One region of the Stenotrophomonas sp. 14P6.2.3 genome, then DNA from elsewhere that is predicted to be linked to it. Evidence: predicted binding sites of a transcription regulator. Region 1 holds the regulator's gene; each other region holds the start of a gene.
What was found. Region 1 encodes HrcA, which represses chaperone genes, less so after heat shock. Its sites were predicted from a motif close to TTNGCACTCNNNNNNNNNGAGTGCNAA; they were not measured.

Region 2: rpoH (RNA polymerase sigma factor RpoH) is a predicted target of HrcA. The motif match lies at 1,253-1,279, and genes of this name have one in related genera.
Region 3: AC27VL_RS07815 (co-chaperone GroES) is a predicted target of HrcA. The motif match lies at 1,517-1,543, and genes of this name have one in related genera.

Annotation. Positions count from the first base shown of each region.
Region 1 is NZ_JBYOLA010000025.1:11,167-14,418, reverse strand. Features, by position in the region: gene recN (DNA repair protein RecN) at 1-872, opposite strand, end outside; gene hrcA (heat-inducible transcriptional repressor HrcA) at 988-2,052, shown strand; gene grpE (nucleotide exchange factor GrpE) at 2,116-2,631, shown strand; gene dnaK (molecular chaperone DnaK) at 2,833-3,252, shown strand, end outside.
Region 2 is NZ_JBYOLA010000007.1:1,785-5,036, reverse strand. Features, by position in the region: gene purD (phosphoribosylamine--glycine ligase) at 1-246, shown strand, start outside; gene rpoH (RNA polymerase sigma factor RpoH) at 366-1,241, opposite strand; gene ung (uracil-DNA glycosylase) at 1,496-2,221, opposite strand; gene AC27VL_RS07600 (response regulator) at 2,231-3,073, opposite strand; gene ftsX (permease-like cell division protein FtsX) at 3,081-3,252, opposite strand, start outside.
Region 3 is NZ_JBYOLA010000007.1:43,888-47,139, reverse strand. Features, by position in the region: gene groL (chaperonin GroEL) at 1-1,099, opposite strand, end outside; gene AC27VL_RS07815 (co-chaperone GroES) at 1,183-1,470, opposite strand; gene AC27VL_RS07810 (endonuclease) at 1,780-3,252, shown strand, end outside.

The DNA of each region.
Region 1 (3,252 bases):
TCCAGGTCGTCATGTACCCGGTCGAGCAGGGCCAGGGCTTCGTGCAGCTGGATGGAGGCGCTGTCGATCAAGGCATCGACGTCGCCCAGGCGCGGGTCATGTTCGGCCACCCGCGCCAGTTCATGCCGCACCTGCTGCAGCAGATCGAGCGCCGAGTGGCCTTCGTCACCGTTGAGCTGGTCCGTAGCTGTCTGGCAGGCGCTCAACAGGGCGCTGGCATGGGCCTGGCGGCGATGGCTGGCGCCAAGCGCGGTGATCGACTCCGGTTCCAGATCCTCACGGTCCATTTCGCGCAGCTGGTGTTCGAGGAAGCCGATGCGGTCACTCACATCGCCCTGTTGCGACAGTGCCAAGGATTCATCGACCAGCGCCTGCCAGGTGGCGGCAGCGCGGCGTACCTGGCGGCGTTCGCTTTCGTTGCGGGCATAGGCGTCCAGCAGGGCCAACTGCGACGGGCGCGTCAGCAGGGCCTGCTGCTCGTGCTGGCCATGGATCTCCACCAGCAGGCCGGCCAGGTCGGCCAGCTGTGCCAGCGTGACCGGACGGCCGTTGATCCACGAACGTGAGCCGCCGTCGGCGCGGATCACGCGGCGCAGCTGGCATTGGTCTTCATCGTCCAGCTCGTTGCTGGCCAGCCACTGGCGGGCGGCCTGCAGCTGGTCCAGCGCGAACTCGGCCGACAGTTCGGCCCTGGCGGCGCCATGGCGCACCACGCCGCTGTCGGCGCGCAGGCCGGACAGGAAGCCCAGGGCGTCGACCATCAGCGACTTGCCCGCGCCGGTCTCGCCTGAAACCACGGTCATGCCCGGCCCGAACTCCAGTTCGGTGGCGCGGACGACGGCGAAATCCTTGATTGAAAGATGTCTGAGCATGGGTAAGGGGGTGTCTGCAGCCGCGCAACGCTAGCACGCGCGGCGGGGTCGTCCAATGACTTGCCAAGGGGATGCGTCGCCATTATCTAATGTCCCTGTCTCACAGGTTGATTCCATGCACGGTTCTCCCGACCAACTTGCCCCACGCGCGCGGCACCTGCTGCGCACGCTGATCGCGCGCTACATCCAGGACGGCGAACCCGTGGGCTCGCAGACGTTGGCGCGCGTGGCCGGCCTGGAGGTCAGTCCCGCCACCATCCGCAACATCCTCGGTGACCTGGAAGATCTTGGGTTGCTGGCGTCGCCGCATACCTCGGCGGGCCGGATTCCGACCGCGCATGGCTATCGGGTGTTCGTCGACAGCCTGCTGCAGATGCAGCCGCCGGGCGAAGGTGAGCTGGCCCGGCTGCGTCAGGAGCTGGCCGGAGGCGGCAGTACCCAGGCCCTGCTCGGCAGTGCCTCGGAGCTGCTGTCGGCGATGAGTCATTTTGTTGGCGTGGTCAGCGCGCCGCGGCGTGAGCAGTTCGCCTTCCGCCAGATCGATTTCGTGGCGCTGGACGGGCGCCGGGTGCTGGCGATCCTGGTGTTTGCCGACAATGAGGTGCAGAACCGGGTGATCGAGACCCGCCAGGACTTCGCACCGGGGCAGCTGGAGCAGGTGGCCAATTACCTCAATGCCCACTTCGCCGGACTGCCCCTGGCCGAGATCCGTACCCGCCTGCTTCTGGAGCTGCGCGACGCGCGGTCCGAGCTGGAACAGGTGCTGGCGCACAGCATCGAGCTGGCCGAGCAGGCCCTGCAGCCGCCGGCCGACGACATGCTGGTGGCCGGCCAGACCCGTCTGATGGGGGTGCAGGACCTGTCCGACCTGGAGCGCCTGCGCGAACTGTTCGAGCTGTTTTCCAGCAAGCGCGAGATCCTGCAGCTGCTGGAGCGGACCATCCAGGCCCCGGGCGTGCGCATCTTCATCGGCGAAGAAACCGGCGTGGTGCCCCTGCAGGGCGTCTCGCTGGTCACCGCGCCATACACCGCCAATGGCCAGGTACTGGGTGTGCTGGGCGTGATCGGGCCGAAACGGATGGCCTACGACCGCATGATCCCGCTGGTGCAGGCCACCGCCGATGTGCTCGGTGCGGCCTTTTCGCCCGGCGGGCGAAGTCCAGGTGCATCGGACGCTTGAAACGCAGCATCCCGCCCACACTAGGGTGGGTGGAGGCGGAGAGTGACCGCCAGGGACCCAGACATGAATCAAGATCAGCCAGACATCGCCGCCCAGCAGGCCGCCGCCGACGCAGCTGCCGCCGAGGGCGTCAACGAACAGATCGAACAGCTCCGTGCCGAAGTGGAGCAGGTCAAGGCCGAAGCGCTGCGTGAGCGCGCCGACCTCGACAACCAGCGCAAGCGCGTGGCCCGCGATATCGAGCAGGCCCGCAAGTTCGCCAACGAAAAGCTGCTGGGCGAGCTGCTGCCGGTATTCGACAGCCTCGATGCCGGCCTCAAGGCCGCCGGCGACGATGCCCATCCGCTGCGTGAAGGTCTGGAAATGACCTACAAGCAGCTGCTGAAGGTTGCCGCCGACAACGGCCTGGTCCTGCTGGACCCGACCGGCCAGCCGTTCAACCCGGAACACCACCAGGCGATCAGCCAGGTCGCCGCCCCCGGCGCCGCCCCGGGCAGCGTGGTGACCGTGTTCCAGAAGGGTTACCTGCTCAACGAGCGCCTGCTGCGGCCGGCGCTGGTGGTGGTTGCCGCCGATTGACCCCGCGCGCCGGGCCAGGCCTGGCGCGGGTGTCCTCGCCCCGGACGGGGCATCGGCACGACCGACGCTGAACGTGTTGGGCGAGCGGAAACACAGCGTTCGAGGGGTGGCTTGAATGTTCCACGAGCCTCCCCCACATCCCATTCATCCACCGGCCGAACGGCCGGACTGACAAAAACAACATCCTTCAAGGAGTCCCCCATGGGCAAGATCATTGGTATCGACCTCGGCACCACCAACTCGTGCGTGGCGATCATGGACGGCGGCAAGGCCCGCGTCATCGAAAATTCGGAAGGCGATCGCACCACCCCGTCGATCGTCGCCTACACCAAGGACGGCGAAGTCCTGGTCGGTGCCTCGGCCAAGCGCCAGGCCGTGACCAACCCGAAGAACACCTTCTACGCGGTGAAGCGCCTGATCGGCCGCAAGTTCACCGACGCCGAAGTGCAGAAGGACATCGCGCACGTCCCGTACGGCATCCTGGCCCATGACAATGGCGATGCCTGGGTGTCCACCAGCGATGCCAAGAAGATGGCGCCGCAGGAAATCTCGGCCAAGGTGCTGGAGAAGATGAAGAAGACCGCCGAGGACTTCCTTGGTGAGAAGGTCACCGAAGCGGTC
Region 2 (3,252 bases), on a different contig from region 1:
ACCGGTGAGGTGATCTCCGGCCTGGATGAGGTGCCGGCAACGGCCAAGGTGTTCCATGCAGGTACGACGCTGGATGCGCAGGGCCAGGTGCTCAGCGCCGGCGGCCGCGTGCTGTGCGTGGCTGCACTGGGTGACAGCGTGCGCGACGCGCAGGCGAACGCGTATGCGGGTGTGGCGAAGGTGAGCTGGGCCAATGAGTTCCACCGCACTGACATTGGTTGGCGCGCGATCGCACGCGAGGGGTGAGGTCCACGCGGCATCAGGACATCCACGCATGGCGTGGATCTACTGGTGCTGTACCAGCCCCACAAACAGAAAAGGCCCGGCATTGCCGGGCCTTTTCGTCAATCAAGCGCGTCACCACCTTACGCGGTAAACAGCGCCTTCATCTTCTTCAGCGCGTTCGCTTCAACCTGGCGGATACGCTCGGCGGACACGCCGTACTCGTCTGCCAGCTCCTGCAGCGTCACCTTGCTGTCCGCATCCAGCCAGCGGCGGCGGATGATGTCGCGCGAACGCGCATCCAGTTCCGCCAGGCCTTCACGCAGCAGCTGCATCTGGTTGTCTTCGCTGTCCTCGCGCTCGTAGGCCATCGACGGATCTTCGTCATTGGCCACCAGATACGCAGCCGGCGACGGCGGTGCATGGTCGTTGTCTTCGTCGGTCGGCGCATCGAAACCGATATCGCGGCCGGACAGGCGCGATTCCATTTCCAGCACTTCGCGCTCGGACACGTTCAGGTCCTTGGCCACCGCGGTGACTTCGGCGGCGTTCATCCAGCCCAGGCGCTTCTTCGACTTGCGCAGGTTGAAGAACAACTTGCGCTGCGCCTTGGTCGTGGCGACCTTGACGATGCGCCAGTTCTTCAGGATGAACTCGTGCATCTCGGCACGAATCCAATGCACGGCGAAGGACACCAGGCGCACGCCCATGTCGGGGTCGAAGCGCTTGACCGCCTTCATCAGGCCGATGTTGCCTTCCTGGATCAGGTCGCCCAGCGCAAGGCCGTAGCCGTTGTAGCCGCGGGCCACGTGCACCACGAAGCGCAGGTGCGAATGCACCAGCTCACGGGCAGCGTCCAGATCATTGCCGTCGCGGAAGCGACGGGCCAGGTCCTGTTCGTTATCGACCGACAGCACCGGGATCTGGTGCACGGCACCGATATAGGCGTCCAGCGAACCGAGCGCACTGGGAATCGGCAGATTGTTTGCCACAAGGGCAGTAGAGGTGTTCTGGCTCATAGGCACCCATCTTAGCAGTCGGGGAATTGGACTGCTAAAGGAGGAAAAAGTTCCAGCATTCCACTGATGAAACACTGGTCCCAAACAGAGCCCTACCGTAACGCGATTTGATGACAGTGGCGAGCGCGCTTTTCGGGATACACAATCCCTTGGAATTCAACCCACTAGCCTGGAAAACACGGCCATTCCGGGTCAAAGGGAGCTGAACAGGCGGCGGTTTCGCCCTTCAATCACCGGGCGGCGTTGCCCGCCGTTCAGCCCGATGGCGCCAGCGACGCCCGCGGCGGCAGCGACCAGTCGATCGGGGCCTGCCCACGGCGCTGCAGGTACTCGTTGGCCATCGAGAAATGACGGCAGCCAAGGAAGCCACGGTGGGCCGACAGCGGCGAGGGATGCGGCGATTTCAGCACGCGGTGGCGACCGCCATCGATCACCTTGCCCTTCTGCTGCGCGTAGGCGCCCCAGAGCATGAACACCAGGCCCTCGCGCTCGCGGTTGAGCACATCCACCACGTGATCGGTGAAGCCTTCCCAGCCGCGCCCCTGGTGGGCACCGGCCTTGCCCTCTTCCACCGTCAGCACGGCGTTGAGCAGCAGCACGCCGCGCTGTGCCCAGGGAATCAGGCAGCCGTGGTCGGGGCGCGGGATGGCGAGGTCACCCTCGATCTCCTTGTAGATGTTCAACAGCGACGGCGGCACCGGCACACCCGGCTGCACCGAGAAACTCAGGCCATGGGCCTGTCCACGACCGTGGTACGGGTCCTGGCCGAGGATGACCACTTTCACCTGATCGAACGGGGTGGCATCGAACGCGGCGAAGATCTGCGGGCCGGGCGGAAACACCGCCGCGCCGCTGGCCTTGCGCTGCCGCAGGAAGCTGGACAGCTCGCGCATCTGCGGCTGCAGCAGGTAATCGCCTACACGCTGTTTCCAGCTCGGTTCCAGCTGGATCGCTGGGGTGTCCACTACTTCATCGATCATCGCAACACGTCATCGCAACAGGGGTCCATCATTCAACCGGGCCAGCCGCAGCTGGAACAGCACCTTGGTGATCAACAGACGCTCTTCGATCGGCTTCAGCACCAGGTCGTTGGCGCCAGCCTGCAGCAGGCCGGTCTGGTTGTGCGGATTGCCATCGCCGGTCATCACCAGCACCGGCAGGCGGCGCTTGCCGTAGCCGAAGTCCACGCGCACGCGCTGCACCACGTCGCGGCCGCTCAGCTCTCCCTTCAGGGTCACATCGGTCAGCACCAGGTCGATGCGATGGCGGCTGCGCCCCAGCGATTCGGCGGTCAGCAGGGTGAACGCTTCTTCGGCGCTGACCACATGCATCACGTTGAGCTGCTGGCGCTCGAGCATGCGCTTGGTCGCCTCGGCCACCACCCGGCTGTCCTCGATATAAAGGATGGTCGCGCCGGGAATGGTCTGCGGCTGCACGTAGCCGCGCACGAACGTCGCCAGAGCCTCGTGGCCCAGCGATTTGTCGAAGTAGTCGGTGACGTACTCGGTGAAACGGCGTTGCTCCAGGTGCTGCTGGGCATCGCCGGAGACCACGATCACCGGCACATAGGCCTGGCCGGCGGCTTCACGCACCGTCCGTGCCAGCGCCAGCCCGTCGCCATCGCGCAGGGTCAGCGAGGTGGTGACCAGATCGACCGGGCCCTGCGCCAGCGCATGCTGGGCGTCCTCGATGCTGTCGCAGCCGATCACCTCCACGCCCGGCAGATCGCGCTGCAGCACGTCGGCGATCAGCTTGCGCACCAGCTTGGAACCGTCAACCACCATCACCCGCGTCGCGGGCCCTTCAAGGTGCTTCAGCGCTTGCGGTTGCATGCCGGTCTCAGGTGTCGGTCGGGCGGGTCTGGCGGAGGAAGTGACCGGTCACCAGCCACGCACCCAGCCAGCCCAGCAGCAAGGTGCCGAGCAGCACCAGGCTGCCATGCAGCAGGTCCAGGCCATGCAGCACGAACGGGCTGCCATAGCTGCGCGACAGTTCGGCCAGGGGTGCGCGC
Region 3 (3,252 bases), on a different contig from region 1:
CCTGCAGCTTCTCGCGGTCGTAGTCCGAGGAGGTGTCTTCGATCTGGGTCTTGATCTGCGCAACGCGCGAATCGACCGCAGCCTTGTCACCCACGCCATCGATGATGGTGGTGTTTTCCTTGGAAACCTGCACCTTCTTGGCGCGGCCCAGGTCCTTGATGGTGGCCTTTTCCAGCGACAGGCCGACTTCCTCGGAGATCACGGTGCCGCCGGTCAGCACGGCCATGTCTTCCAGCATCGCCTTGCGACGGTCGCCGAAGCCCGGCGCCTTGACGGCCACGACCTTGACGATGCCGCGGATGGTGTTGACCACCAGGGTCGCCAGCGCTTCGCCTTCGACTTCCTCGGCGACGATCAGCAGCGGCTTGCCGGCCTTGGCGACGCCTTCCAGCACCGGCAGCAGGTCACGGACGTTGGAGATCTTCTTGTCGTGCAGCAGGATGTACGGGTCATCCAGGTCAGCGGTCTGCGACTGCTGGTTGTTGATGAAGTACGGGGAAAGGTAGCCGCGGTCGAACTGCATGCCCTTGACCACGTCCAGCTCGTTGTCCAGGCCCGAGCCTTCTTCAACGGTGATCACGCCTTCCTTGCCGACTTCCTTCATCGCGTTGGCGATGATCTGGCCGATCGACTCGTCCGAGTTGGCCGAGATCGTGCCGACCTGGGCAATGGCCTTGTCGTCAGCGGTCGGCTTGGAGATGTTCTTCAGCTCGGCGACGGCAGCCACGACGGCCTTGTCGATACCGCGCTTGAGGTCCATCGGGTTCATGCCGGCAGCAACGGCCTTGGCGCCTTCGCGGATCAGGGCCTGGGCCAGCACGGTGGCGGTGGTGGTGCCGTCGCCGGCGTCGTCGTTGGTACGCGACGCGACTTCCTTCACCATCTGCGCGCCCATGTTCTCGAACTTGTCAGCCAGTTCGATTTCCTTGGCGACGGACACGCCGTCCTTGGTGATGGTCGGGGCGCCGAAGCTCTTCTCGAGCACGACGTTGCGGCCCTTCGGGCCCAGGGTGGCCTTGACGGCATTGGCGAGAACGTTGACGCCGCGCACCATGCGCGAACGGGCGTCTTCACCGAAACGAATATCCTTGGCAGCCATTGCAGTTACCTCATTGGTAGCGCCGGGCCATGCCCGGCAGCTGGGTGTTTGGAATCAGGGTATGAAGCAGGTCGCGCCGACGCTCAGCCGATGACGGCGAGCACGTCGTCTTCGCGCAGGACCTTGTATTCGACGCCTTCGCTCTTGTACGAGCTGCCGGCGTACTGGCCGTAGATGACCTTGTCACCGACCTTCAGCGACGGAGCGCGCACGGTGCCGTTGTCCAGCGGCTTGCCCGGGCCCACGGCCACGACTTCACCCTTGGTGGACTTTTCCTTGGCGGAGTCCGGGATCAGGATGCCACCGGCGGAAACTTCGTCGGCTTCGATCGGCTTGACCACAACGCGGTCGTGCAGCGGCTTGATGCTCATGTGGGACCTCTTAAGTTATTGATTGGTCTGAAAAAGTCCGGCGATGTTAGCACTCACACCAGGTGACTGCCAGCAACGCGCGTGAAAAAGCCCGACAGGTCGGGAGCACGACAGAGATGGAGACCCCCGGGGACCTTTCAAGGCCCGGCCGGCAAATTTTTATCGATGCGCCGCGACAGCTCGATGTCCGCGGATCCGGTATTTTGGTGATGGGCGTCTCACTGTCAGATATCTGGCGTTCATTTACGACAAAGTGTCACCAGATCGGCTTTAGGGTGGCCCGGCATTCCCAATCACAAGGAGTAGTCGATGCGATTGCTGTCCCCGCTCGCCGCCGCCTGCCTGCTGGCACTGGCCGCCGCGCCGGCCCAGGCCGAGGTCTTCATCAACGAACTGCACTACGACGACAGCACCGCTGCCGGTGACGTCGGCGAAGCCATCGAAGTGGTCGCCACCGCCGGCGAGGACCTGTCCGGCTACCGCCTGTACCTCTACAACGGCAGCAATCCGTCGGCCGCCACGGTCTACGCCAACAACGCAGTACCGGCGGGAACCGCGGCCAGCTGCGGCAGCGCCACCCTGGCCGTGGTCACCTACCCCACCAACGGCCTGCAGAACGGCCCCAACGACGGCATCGCCCTGGTCGACGCCAGCGGCAAGGTGGTCCAGTTCCTCAGCTACGAGGGCGCGATCACCGCTTCCGGTGGCCCCGCCGCCGGCATGACCAGCCAGAACATTCCGGTTGCCGAAACCAACAGCACCGCGGCGGGCACCTCGCTGCAGCTGACCGGCAGCGGCAGCCAGTACGCGCACTTCACCTGGGCCGAATCGGCCAGGCAGACCTTCGGCAGCTGCAACAACAACCAGACCTTCAGCGGCGGTGGCACCCCGGGCCCGAACACGCCGCCTTCGGTGTCCACCACCACGCCCGCACAGGGCAGCAGCACCTTCCCGGCCGCCGCCGACCTGGAAGTGGTGTTCAGCGAGACGGTCAACCTCGCCAGCGGCGCCTTCGCACTGACCTGCGGCACCTCCGGCAGCGTACCGCTGACCTGGCCGGCCAGCGGCAAGAGCGTGAAGCTGTCGACCAATACCGCGCTGGTCGCCGGTGAAGCCTGCCGCTTCGACATCCGTGCCGCACGCATCACCGACGCGCAGGGTGCCCGCCCGGCGACCGATAGCCGCATCGCCTTCACCGTGGCCACCACCACCGGCAACCCGGACCCGGGCAATCCCGGCGGCCCGGCGGGCTATTACTCGAAGGTCAACACCAGCAGCCCCAGCCAGCTGCGCTGCTCGTTGCATGCCACCATCAAGGGCCACACCGCGTATCCGTACAGCGGCTCGGGCACCAGCACCTGGACCATCCTGGAGATCGCCGACGAAGATCCCAACAGCAGTGGCAAGATCCTCGATGCCTACCGCAACCGAAGCTACACCAAGGTGAGCGACCGTGCCGGCAGTGGCGGTGGCCTGAAGTACAACCGCGAGCACACCTGGCCCAATTCGCTGGGCTTTGCCAGCACCACCGGCGACAAGGGACTGCCGTACGCGCCCTACACCGACACCCACATGCTGTACCTGACCGACGCACAGTGGAACGCCGACCGCGGCAACAAGCCGTTCGGCAAGTGCGACGCCAACTGCGGCGAGCGTGCCACCGAGGCCAACAACGGCCAGGGCGGCGGCAGCGGCGGCTACCCGGGCAATTCGAACTGGGTACGCACGCCGGATGGCAACGCTGGCACCTTCGAAGTGTGGGGTGCGCGCAAGGGCGACATG